One region of the Streptomyces sp. NPDC006529 genome, then DNA from elsewhere that is predicted to be linked to it. Evidence: riboswitches for the same ligand, from Rfam matches in the RefSeq annotation. Region 1 holds a riboswitch; the other holds the start of a gene.
What was found. A riboswitch is a leader RNA that binds a small molecule or an ion and turns the genes downstream of it on or off. The one in region 1 is predicted to bind glycine.
Positions count from the first base shown of each region.

Region 1 (5,863 bases):
ACCTCCCCATCTGGATCGGTCCCGGGGAGGCTACTGCCATTGCCTTCGCCCAGCAGGGGATGGCCCCTGCCCGGCCGCTGACGCACGACCTGTTCAAGGACGTGCTGGAAGCGATCGGTGAGGAACTCACCGAGGTCCGGATCACGGATCTGCGGGAGGGCGTCTTCTACGCGGAGCTCGTCTTCGCCAGCGGGGTCGAGGTGAGCGCGCGGCCGTCCGACGCCATAGCGCTGGCCCTGCGCACCGGGACGCCGATCTACGGAAGCGACGGGGTGCTGGACGATGCCGGAATCGCGATTCCGGACGAGCAGGAGGACGAGGTGGAGAAGTTCCGCGAGTTCCTCGACCAGATCTCGCCGGAGGACTTCGGCAGCAGCAATCAGTGAGGTCTCGGCCGAGTCGTCCCCAGGGGATTGTCAGCCCATTCGAGTAGCCTTTCCCCGCAAAGGGATACGGGAAACCACTCTCAGGGTGATTATCACTCGGCGTGCCGAGTGTGGCGATCGTTGACGCACCCCTGGTGACTGCCTACCTTCGAGGTGGCAGGTCAAGGACGGAGGGTCGGCGTGAGGATCACGGGCGACGGTACGACCGGGGGCATCCCCGCACGGAGTGAGGGCGGACCGTACGCGCTGCACGGCGGTGCGGTGGGGCCCGCGCGCCGTCAGCCGGGATCCGTGCCGCCCGGTCCGGAGAGCGGCGAGCCGGAGACCGGAGAGATCGGCTACCGGGGGCCCACCGCGTGCGCCGCCGCGGGCATCACCTACCGGCAGCTCGACTACTGGGCGCGGACCGGGCTCGTCGAGCCCAGTGTGCGCGCGGCGGGCGGATCCGGCACGCAGCGGCTGTACAGCTTCCGGGACGTGGTCGTCCTGAAGATCGTCAAGCGCTTCCTGGACACCGGGGTGGCGCTGCAGAACATTCGCACCACCGTCCAGCACCTGCGCGACCGCGGCTTCCGGGACCTGGAGCGGATGACGCTCATGAGCGACGGCGCGACGGTGTACGAGTGCACCTCCCCGGACGAGGTCGTCAGCCTGCTCCAGGGCGGTCAGGGCGTCTTCGGGATCGCCGTGGGCGTGGTGTGGGGGGACGTGGACAAGGCGCTGTCCCAGCTGCACGGCGAGCGGGTCGAGACCGGCGAGACGCTGATCGGGCACAACCCGGCCGACGAGCTGGCCGCGCGCCGCAACCGGGCGGGCTGAGCCGCCGCACGCCGTGGTGCCGTGACCGCAGGCGTCACGGCCGCCCACCGCCGTGGACCGCCCTCCGGGCGCCGTGGCCGCCCCGAGGGGGCGCGCCGGACGCGCCCGGGGGGCGTTGTCAGTGGCATAGGGCAGCATCGGAGGCGTGAGAGCCGCCCCGACCATCCTGCACCTGGACATGGACGCCTTCTACGCCTCCGTGGAGCAGGCGGCGAAGCCGAGCCTGCGCGGGAAGGCGGTCATCGTCGGCGGGCTCGGGCCCCGCGGGGTGGTCGCCACCGCCTCCTACGAGGCGCGGCGCTTCGGGGTGCACTCGGCGATGCCCACCGCCCAGGCCCGGCGGCTGTGCCCGAACGGGGCGTACCTGGTGCCGCGCTTCACCCTGTACCGGGCGGTCAGCGACCTGGTGATGGCGCGGCTGCGGGCGATGTCGCCGCTGGTGGAGCCGCTCAGCCTGGACGAGGCCTTCGTGGACCTGGAGGCCGGTGGGGCCGCCTTCGACGCCGCGGGGGCCCGGGCGGCGGGGGAGCGGCTGCGGGAGGACATCCGGGCGGCGACGGGGCTCAGCGCCTCGGTGGGGCTGGCCGGGTCGAAGATGCTGGCCAAGGTGGCCTCCGAGGGCGCCAAGCCGGACGGGCTGCTGCTGATCGAGCCGGGGACCGAGCGGGAGCTGCTGGCACCCATGTCGGTACGGACCCTGCCCGGGGTGGGGCCGGCCACGGGGGAGCACCTGCGCCGGGCCGGGATCACCACGGTGGGGGAGCTGGCCGAGGCGGGGGAGGACGAGCTGGTCCGGATGACGGGGCGGGCGCACGGGGTGGCCCTGTACCGGATGGCGCTGGGGCTGGACGACCGGCCGGTGGTCGCGGAGCGGGACGCGAAGTCCGTGTCCGTCGAGGACACCTTCGACGTGGACCTGCACGACCGGGTGCGGATCCGGGGCGAGGTCCAGCGGCTCGCGGAGCGGTGCGTGGTCCGGCTGAGGGCCTCGGGGCACTCCGGCCGCACGATCGTGCTCAAGGTGCGCCGCTACGACTTCTCCACGCTGACCCGGTCGGAGACCCTGCGGGGGCCGACGGACGACCCCGCGGTGGTCCGGGAGGCGGCGGCGCGGCTGCTGGAGGGGGTCGACACCACGGGCGGGGTGCGGCTGCTGGGCGTCGGAGTGTCCGGGCTGGCCGACTTCACCCAGGAGGACCTGTTCGCCCAGGCCGAAGCACAGGCGGAGGCGGAGGCGCGGGCGGAAGCGGAGGCTCAGGCGGAAGCGGAGGCGCGCACCCAGGCGGACGCCCGGGCAGATGCCCCGGCGGATCCCGGCGGGGGCCCGGCGAGGGCGGGAGTGGATGCGCAGGGGCCGGCCGCGGGTGCGCCGGGGCCGGGTGGGGGCGCCGACGCGGTGGCCTCCGTAGGCGCCGTCACCCAGGACGCCCCCGCTCCGGAGCGGAGCTGGTCGGCGGGGATCGACGTACGGCACGCGGTGTACGGGCCCGGCTGGGTGCAGGGCAGCGGGGTGGGGAGGGTGACCGTCCGCTTCGAGCAGCCGGGATCGGCCCCGGGCCGGGTGCGGACCTTCCGGGTGGACGATCCCGAACTGGAGTCGTCCGATCCGCTGCCGCTGGCCGGGGAACATGCCAAAGAAGACGAAGAAACGGAGTGATCAGCTTTCGTCGCCCGCCAGGCGGCCGAAGTCGCGCTCGCGGTCGCCGTGGTGGAAGTCACTCGGCAAGGTCACGTCCAGGCCGTAGTGGTGGTAGAGCTGGAGCTCCTGCTCCGGCGAGAGGTGGCGGCCGACCCCGAAGTCCGGGGCTTCTTTGATCAGGGAGCGTTCGAAGGGAACCCGCAGGGTGTCGCCCACCACCTCGCTCGGTTCCAGGGGGACGAAGGCGTCCCGGCTGAAGAGTCCGGTCCGTACGGCGGCCCATTCGGGGACGCCCGTGGCATCGTCGAGGTAGACCTCGTCCACGGTGCCGATCTTGGTGCCATTGCGGTCGAACGCCTTGCGGCCGATCAGGCTGCGCGGATCGATGTCGGTCTGCACGGTCGCCTCCTTTTGGTCGCAACTCCTCCGTAATGACTACAAAAGTGCATTTCCGCGGTGGGGGCCACTCGAGGAAGGGCCCAGATCCTCGCTGGTAGGCTGGGGAACGGCTGCTGACCCTGTGCGGGAGAGTCCTCCGATCGAGTTCGCCGGAGGCGCCGAAGGAGCAACTCCTCCCCGGAATCTCTCAGGCAGACGTACCGCACGGACGAGGCCACTCTGGAAAGCAGGGCGGGTGACGGACAGCAGTTCCGCCACCCCTCCTCACCGACGGTGAAAGCCGGACCCGCGGGCGACCCCCGCAGGCCCGGTGAAGCTCTCAGGTTGACATGACAGAGGGGGAGGCCGTCCGGGTGCCCGCGCCGTGGTGCCCCTCGCAGGTCGTACGACCAGGAGGCCTCCGTACATGACCGCCAACCGCATTCCGCTCTCCCAGCTGGAGCGAGGCATCCCCTTCGAGCAGCGCCACATCGGCCCGGATGCCGAGGCGCAGGCGAAGATGCTGGCCCAGGTGGGCTACGGCTCCCTGGACGAGCTGACCGCCGCCGCGGTGCCGGACGTCATCAAGAGCGCCGAGGCGCTGGACCTCCCCGAGGCCCGCACCGAGGCCGAGGTGCTCGCCGAGCTGCGTCTCCTCGCCGACCGCAACCAGGTCCTGAGGCCGATGATCGGCCTCGGGTACTACGGCACCTTCACGCCGCCGGTCATCCTGCGCAACGTCATGGAGAACCCGGCCTGGTACACGGCGTACACGCCCTACCAGCCCGAGATCTCGCAGGGGCGCCTCGAAGCCCTGCTGAACTTCCAGACCGTCGTGGCCGACCTGACCGGTCTGCCGACCTCCGGCGCCTCCCTGCTCGACGAGGGCACCGCGGCCGCCGAGGCCATGCAGCTCGCCCGCCGCGTGGGCAAGGTCAAGGACGGCGTCTTCCTCATCGACGCCGACACGCTGCCGCAGACGATCGCGGTCATCCAGACGCGCGCCGAGCCCACCGGGGTCGAGGTCGTCGTCGCCGACCTGTCCGGGGGCATCCCGGCCGAGGTCGCCGAGCGCGGCGTCTTCGGAGTGCTGCTCCAGTACCCGGGCGCCTCCGGCGCGGTCCGCGACATCAAGCCGGTCATCGACCAGGCGCACGAGCTGGGCGCGATCGTCACCGTCGCCGCCGACCTGCTCGCGCTGACCCTGCTCACTTCCCCGGGCGCGCTCGGCGCGGACATCGCCATCGGCACCACCCAGCGCTTCGGCGTCCCGATGGGCTTCGGCGGTCCGCACGCCGGTTACATGGCCGTCCAGGACAAGCACGCCCGCTCGCTGCCCGGCCGCCTGGTCGGCGTCTCGGTGGACGCCGACGGGAACAAGGCCTACCGCCTGGCCCTGCAGACCCGCGAGCAGCACATCCGCCGCGAGAAGGCCACCAGCAACATCTGTACCGCGCAGGTGCTGCTCGCCGTCATGGCCGCCATGTACGCCGTCTACCACGGCCCCGACGGCCTGCGGACGATCGCCCGCCGCACCCACCGCTACGCCGCCCTGCTCGCCGCGGGCCTGACGGCCGGCGGAGTCGAGCTGGTCCACGGCTCGTACTTCGACACCGTCACCGCGCGGGTGCCCGGCAAGGCCGCCGACGTCGTGGCCGCCGCCCGCGCGGCCGGGGTCAACCTGCACCTGGTCGACGGCGACCACGTCTCCGTCTCCTGCGACGAGACGACCCTGCGCGCCGACATCGACGCCGTGTGGGCCGCCTTCGGCGTCACCGCGGACATCGAGGCCCTGGACGAGACCACCGCGGACGCGCTGCCCGAGGGGCTGCTGCGCTCCGACGCGTACCTGAGCCACCCGGTCTTCCACCAGCACCGCTCCGAGACCGCGATGCTGCGCTACCTGCGCAAGCTCTCGGACAAGGACTACGCGCTGGACCGCGGCATGATCCCGCTGGGCTCCTGCACCATGAAGCTCAACGCGACCACCGAGATGGAGTCGGTCACCTGGCCCGAGTTCGGCCAGCTGCACCCCTTCGCCCCGGTCGAGCAGGCCGAGGGCTACCTCACGCTCATCACCGAGCTGGAGGAACGTCTCTGCGAGGTCACCGGCTACGACAAGGTCTCCCTCCAGCCCAACGCCGGATCCCAGGGCGAGCTGGCCGGTCTCCTCGCCGTCCGGGCGTACCACCGGGCCAACGGCGACGAGCAGCGCACCGTCTGCCTGATCCCCTCCTCCGCGCACGGCACCAACGCCGCCAGCGCCGTGATGGCGGGCATGAAGGTCGTCGTCGTCAAGACGGCGGACGACGGCGAGGTCGACGCCGCCGACCTGCGGGCCAAGATCGAGCAGTACCGCGACGAGCTCGCCGTGCTGATGATCACCTACCCGTCCACCCACGGCGTCTTCGAGGAGCACGTCGCCGACATCTGCGCCCAGGTGCACGACGCGGGCGGCCAGGTCTACGTGGACGGCGCCAACCTCAACGCCCTGGTCGGCCTTGCCAAGCCGGGTCACTTCGGCGGCGACGTCTCGCACCTGAACCTGCACAAGACCTTCTGCATCCCGCATGGCGGCGGCGGCCCGGGCGTCGGCCCGGTCGGTGTCCGGGCGCACCTGGCCCCGTACCTGCCGAACCAC
Region 1 is NZ_JBEXPB010000029.1:7,563-13,425, forward strand. Features, by position in the region: gene ABZY31_RS20355 (bifunctional nuclease family protein) at 1-386, shown strand, start outside; gene ABZY31_RS20360 (MerR family transcriptional regulator) at 567-1,205, shown strand; gene ABZY31_RS20365 (DNA polymerase IV) at 1,351-2,862, shown strand; gene ABZY31_RS20370 (PRC-barrel domain-containing protein) at 2,863-3,243, opposite strand; glycine riboswitch at 3,358-3,456, shown strand; gene gcvP (aminomethyl-transferring glycine dehydrogenase) at 3,650-5,863, shown strand, end outside.

Region 2 (5,863 bases), on a different contig from region 1:
GAGCGACGGGTACAGCGGGAACTTCGCGGCGAGCGCGGACACGCGCGCCTTGAGGTCCTCGGCGTCGAACTCCGGCTTCAGCGCGGCGGCGATGATCTCGGCCACCTCGGTGAAGTCCTCGGCGCCGAAACCGCGCGTGGCCAGGGCCGGGGTGCCGATCCGCAGGCCCGAGGTGACCATCGGCGGCCGCGGGTCGTTCGGGATGGCGTTCCGGTTGACCGTGATGCCGATCTCGTGCAGCCGGTCCTCGGCCTGCTGGCCGTCCAGCTCGGAGTCGCGCAGGTCGACCAGGACCAGGTGGACGTCCGTACCGCCGGACAGCACCGAGACGCCGACCTTGGTGACGTCCTCGCGCACCAGGCGCTCGGCGATGATCTTCGCGCCCTCCAGGGTGCGCTCCTGGCGCTCCTTGAACTCGGGCGAGGCCGCGACCTTGAAGGAGACCGCCTTGGCCGCGATCACGTGCTCCAGCGGGCCGCCCTGCTGACCCGGGAAGACCGCGGAGTTGATCTTCTTGGCCAGTTCCTGCGTGGACAGGATCACGCCACCGCGCGGACCGCCGAGGGTCTTGTGCGTAGTGGTGGTGACGACGTGGGCGTGCGGCACCGGGTTGGGGTGCAGGCCCGCGGCGACCAGACCGGCGAAGTGCGCCATGTCGACCATCAGGTACGCGCCGACCTCGTCCGCGATGCGGCGGAAGGCGGCGAAGTCCAGCTGGCGCGGGTAGGCGGACCAGCCCGCGACGATCATCTGCGGCTTGGACTCCTTGGCGAGGCGCTCGACCTCGGCCATGTCCACGCGGCCGGTCTCGTCGACGTGGTACGGGACCACGTTGTAGAGCTTGCCGGAGAAGTTGATCTTCATGCCGTGGGTCAGGTGACCGCCGTGGGCCAGGTTCAGGCCCATGATCGTGTCGCCCGGCTTCAGCAGCGCGAACATCGCGGCCGCGTTGGCCTGCGCACCGGAGTGCGGCTGCACGTTCGCGGCCTCGGCGCCGAACAGCGCCTTGATCCGGTCGATCGCGATCTGCTCGACCACGTCGACGTGCTCGCAGCCGCCGTAGTAGCGGCGGCCGGGGTAGCCCTCGGCGTACTTGTTGGTCAGGACCGAGCCCTGGGCCTCCATGACGGCGACCGGAGCGAAGTTCTCCGACGCGATCATTTCCAGGGTGGACTGCTGGCGCACGAGCTCGGCGTCGACGGCGGCGGCGACGTCGGGGTCGAGCTCGTGCAGCGGGGTGTTGAGAACAGACATCAGGATCCCCTGGGGTGTCAGTTGTCGGAGTGGGTGAGCGCGGCGTACTCCTCGGCGGAGAGCAGGTCGGCCGGCTCGTCCGTGATGCGCACCTTGAACAGCCAGCCACCCTCGAAGGGAGCGGTGTTGACCAGCGCAGGGTCGTCCACGACGTCCTGGTTGAACTCGACGATCTCGCCCGTGACGGGGGAGTACAGGTCGCTGACCGACTTGGTCGACTCCAGCTCGCCGCAGGTCTCGCCCGCGGTCACCTGGGCGCCCGCCTCGGGCAGCTGGGCGTAGACGACGTCACCGAGCGCGTTGGCCGCGAACTCCGTGATGCCGACCGTCGCGACGCCGTCCACGGCGTCCGACAGCCACTCGTGCTCCTTGCTGTAACGCAGCTGCTGGGGGTTGCTCATGACCTGATTCTCCTGGATGCGGGGGAGTGCTGATGGACAGGGGTCTCACGGGGTGGGACGTGCGGTGCCCCGTGCGCCGACGTGTGTTCCGCGGGCTGCGCTGCGGGCTTCCCGGTGGGGGGAAGCGTCACTTCTGACGCTTGTAGAAGGGCAGGGCCACGACCTCGTACGGCTCATGCGTACCGCGAATGTCCACTCCGACGCCGGAGGTGCCCGGTGCGGCGTGCGACGCGTCGACGTACGCCATCGCGATGGGCTTGCCCAGCGTCGGGGACGGGGCGCCCGAGGTGACCTCGCCGATGACCTGGCCGCCGGCCACGACCGGGAACCCGGCGCGCGGGACGCGGCGGCCCTCGGCGATCAGGCCGACCAGCTTGCGCGGGGCGGCGGAGGCGGCGCGCTCGGCGGCGGCCTCCAGGGCGGCGCGGCCGACGAAGTCGCCCTCCTTCTCGAACTTCACGACCCGGCCCAGACCCGCGTCGAAGGGGGTCAGCGCGGTCGTCAGCTCGTGCCCGTACAGCGGCATGCCCGCCTCCAGGCGCAGCGTGTCGCGGCAGGACAGACCGCACGGGATCAGGCCGGCACCCTCGCCCGCCTTGGTCAGCGCCTGCCACAGCTCCACGGCGTGCTCGGGGGCGACGAACAGCTCGAAGCCGTCCTCGCCGGTGTAACCGGTGCGCGCGATCAGCGCGGGCACCCCGGCGACCGTGCCGGGCAGACCGGCGTAGTACTTCAGCCCGTCCAGGTCGGCGTCGGTGAGCGACTTCAGGATGGCCGGGGACTGCGGTCCCTGGACCGCGAGCAGGGCGTAGGCGTCGCGGTCGTCGCGGACCTCGGCGTCGAAGCCGGCGGCGCGCTCGGTGATCGCGTCGAGGACGACCTGGGCGTTGGAGGCGTTGGCGACGACCATGAACTCGCTCTCGCCGAGGCGGTAGACGATCAGGTCGTCGAGGATGCCGCCGTCCTCGCGGCAGATGTGCGTGTACCGGGCCCGGCCGACGCCCACCGTGGAGATGTTCCCGACCAGCGCGTGGTCCAGGGCCTTGACGGCCTCGGGGCCGGTCAGCGTGATCTCGCCCATGTGGGACAGGTCGAACAGGCCGGCCCGGGTGCGGACGGCGTTGTGCTCGTCGCGCTCGCTGCCGTAGCGCAGCGGCATGTCCCAGCCCGCGAAGTCGGTCATGGTCGCACCGAGCGAACGGTGCAGCGCATCGAGGGCGGTCAGGCGGGGGGCAGTGCTCATGGGTGTGGCTCCCAAGGTCCCGGGGCATCGACAGGGCATCGACATGACATGACGAGGAGGATCCTCCCCATCTGTCATCGGAACCTGAGAGGTTCGCCGGGAGTTCCTCGATTCGCACCGAAGTTCCCCGACTTGCACCTTGGGTGGAGCGCGCACCGCCCAAGGGGCGGTACGGACTCGCTTTTCAGATCTGCCTCATCCACGCGGTACGGGGCCTGAGAGATTCAAGGGAGGGTCTTGCTCCTTCGGCGCCCGGGGTGCGCAGCAACTCCCGGGACTCTCCCGCGCGGATTCAAGCGGCCTTTATGCAGTTGGGTCCAGATGGCGCACATCATTGCACGGCCGGGGCCCGCATGGGCGTGCGGGCCCCGGATCGGGCCGCCGGACCCGCACCCGGTCCGACGACCCGACCGGAACCATGTCCACCGCATTACCGTCTCTTTACACTCAGGGGGCAAGGGTCCTGGTGACCCGATCCGGGGGAGGCGATCACTGTGCGCAGATTCGGTGCGGCGGCGGGGACGACGGCGGCGGGAGCGGTGGCGGCGCGGGTGCCGGGAGCGCGTGCGGCGGCGGGCGGCGCGGCGGGCCGGCCGGAGCGCCGGCCGCGGGAGACCGCCGGCCCCGGACCCGCGGCCCCGGCGGCCGTACGGGACCTGCGCGGCCGGGGCCCGGTCCGCGGCGGCCCGGCCCGCCTCCGCTTCGCCGAGGGCGACATCGTCGTCGTGTCCGGCCTGCCCGGCGGCGGCAAGAGCACCCTCATCAAGCGCGCCGTCGCGGGCGGCGGCATCGACTCCCAGGACGCCCGCGAGCGCTGGGAGCACCGGATGCCCCGCGCGCTGCCCTACGCCGCCTACCGGCCCCTGGTGCGCGCCGCGCACTACTGGGGGCTGTGGCGCGTGCTGCGCTCGGGGGACTCCGCCGTCGTCCACGACTGCGGCACGCAGACCTGGGTCCGGGCGCTGCTCGCCGGGGCCGCCCGCCGCCGCGGCCGCGACCTGCACCTGGTGCTGCTCGACGCCACCGCCGAGGAGGCCCTGGCCGGGCAGGCGGCCCGGGGGCGCGGCGTGTCGGCGTACGCCTTCGCCCGGCACCGCGGCGCGGTCGCCCGGCTGGTGCGCGAGGCCGAAGCGGGCCGGCTCCCGGCGGGCTGCGCCTCCGCCGTCCTGCTCGACCGGGCGGCGGCGGCCCGGGTGACCCGGATCGGCTTCGGCGCGGGCCCCGCGACGCACTAGCCTCGGCGGTGACCGGTCCCCCGCAGTGACGGGACCGGCACGGACACGGGGAGACACGGGCATGCAGGGCAGCGGCTGGCCGGCCAACGAACTGGAAGCGGTCCTGGGTACGGCGATGGGCGACCCGGGAGCCGGGCCGCGGATCCTGGAGACCCTGGCCCGCAGCGAGGTCTGGGTACCGCTCCCCGCGGGCGGCGGCCCCGGCTCGGCGGCCCTGGACCTGCCCACCATGGACATCGGCGGCGCCGCCTACGTGCCCGTCTACAGCTCCGAGGCCCAGTTCCGGGCCTGCGTCGGCCCCGGCATGGACTTCGCCGTCGCCCCCGCCGTCGCGTTCGCCCGCGGCCTGCCCCCACAGCTCGGCATCGCCGTGAACCCCGAGGGAGCCGTCGGCGTCCCGCTGCCGCCGCCCGCGGTGGCCCTGCTCTGCCGCGCCGGGCGCAGCCCCCTGGACGGCACGGCCGCCGGCGGCCGGGTCCGCCTGTACGAGCCCGACTGGCAGCAGGACCCGGTGGACTTCCTGGCCGCCGCGGCCGAGGAGTTCCGGGCCGACGGGGTGGTCGCCTCCGCCCACCGCTGCCTGGCGAGCGTCGAGGGCGGGGAACCGCAGCTGTACGTCGGTGTCCGCCTGACGGGATGGGAGCCGGAGCACCGCAACGCGCCGATGGACGCCCTGGGGCGGGCGCTGGGACGGGTCCGGCCGCCCTGGCCGGTGCAGCTGATCCTGCTCGACGCGGTGGAGGACCCGGTGGCCGTTTGGATCCGTGAGCGCGTGCGCCCGTTCTACCTGCCGTAGTCGCGCTTAAGCTGTCCGCATGGCCCGGCCGCACGCGCGGCGGGGTGCGCGGGGACGACGGGCGGACGAGGAGGGGTACCGGGTGAGTGCGTCAGGCACGGCCGCGGCCGGACAGGTCGAGCACATGCTGCGCCAGGTGACACCCGGGCGCTACGACAGCTACGAGCAGCTCCTCCAGGGGCTGGCCGAGGGCAGGCTCTGGATGCTGCTGTGGCACGGGCAGCCCGGATCGCCGGACGCCCAGTACGGCGGCATGGAGGTCGAGGGCCTCGGATACGCGCCGTGCGTGACCTCGCCGCAGGAGCTGGCCGCCAGCGGCTGGAACCGCGGCTACGAGGTGGTCACCGGCCGCGACGTGGCCCGCGCCCTCTACCCCGACCGCTGGGGCCTGTGGCTGAACCCGCACGCCCAGGGCGGTGGCCTGGGCATCCCATGGGCCGACCTGCGCCGGATCGCCACCGGCCTCGACCGGATGCCGGCGGGGCCGCTGCGGCTGTCCGAGCCTTCGATCGAACTCCCGCAGTTCTACGGACTGCTCACCCAGCACGCCCACCGCACGCCCGCCGTGCGCTCGCTGCGCCGCGCCTGGGTACAGCCGGTGATCGGGTCGCCCTACCTCGCCGTCGGGCTGGACCTCTACGACGCCTCCGCGCCCGCGCTGGAGTCGGTGCGCGAGATGATGCGCCAGTCCGTGGGGGCCGTACCCGAGGGCGTGCCGGTGTGCACGGTCGCGCTCGCGGACGAGCACGACCCGGTCGCGATGTGGCTGCGCGCCCAGGCGCGCCCGTTCTACGACCGCGAGGGCCAGGCCCCGGCCTACTGACACGCACCGGACACCTCTCAGGGCCGCACGGAACCGCGTTCCGTGCGGCCTTCGCGCTGCCCCGGCCGGTCCGGCCGGACCGGCCGCCCGTGCCCGAATAGCGCACCGGAA
Region 2 is NZ_JBEXPB010000047.1:21,207-27,069, reverse strand. Features, by position in the region: gene glyA (serine hydroxymethyltransferase) at 1-1,254, opposite strand, end outside; gene gcvH (glycine cleavage system protein GcvH) at 1,272-1,655, opposite strand; gene gcvT (glycine cleavage system aminomethyltransferase GcvT) at 1,783-2,898, opposite strand; glycine riboswitch at 3,093-3,193, opposite strand; gene ABZY31_RS25975 (AAA family ATPase) at 3,393-4,133, shown strand; gene ABZY31_RS25970 (enhanced serine sensitivity protein SseB C-terminal domain-containing protein) at 4,195-4,929, shown strand; gene ABZY31_RS25965 (enhanced serine sensitivity protein SseB C-terminal domain-containing protein) at 5,012-5,752, shown strand.
Region 2: another riboswitch for glycine. It lies ahead of gcvT (glycine cleavage system aminomethyltransferase GcvT); the one in region 1 lies ahead of gcvP (aminomethyl-transferring glycine dehydrogenase).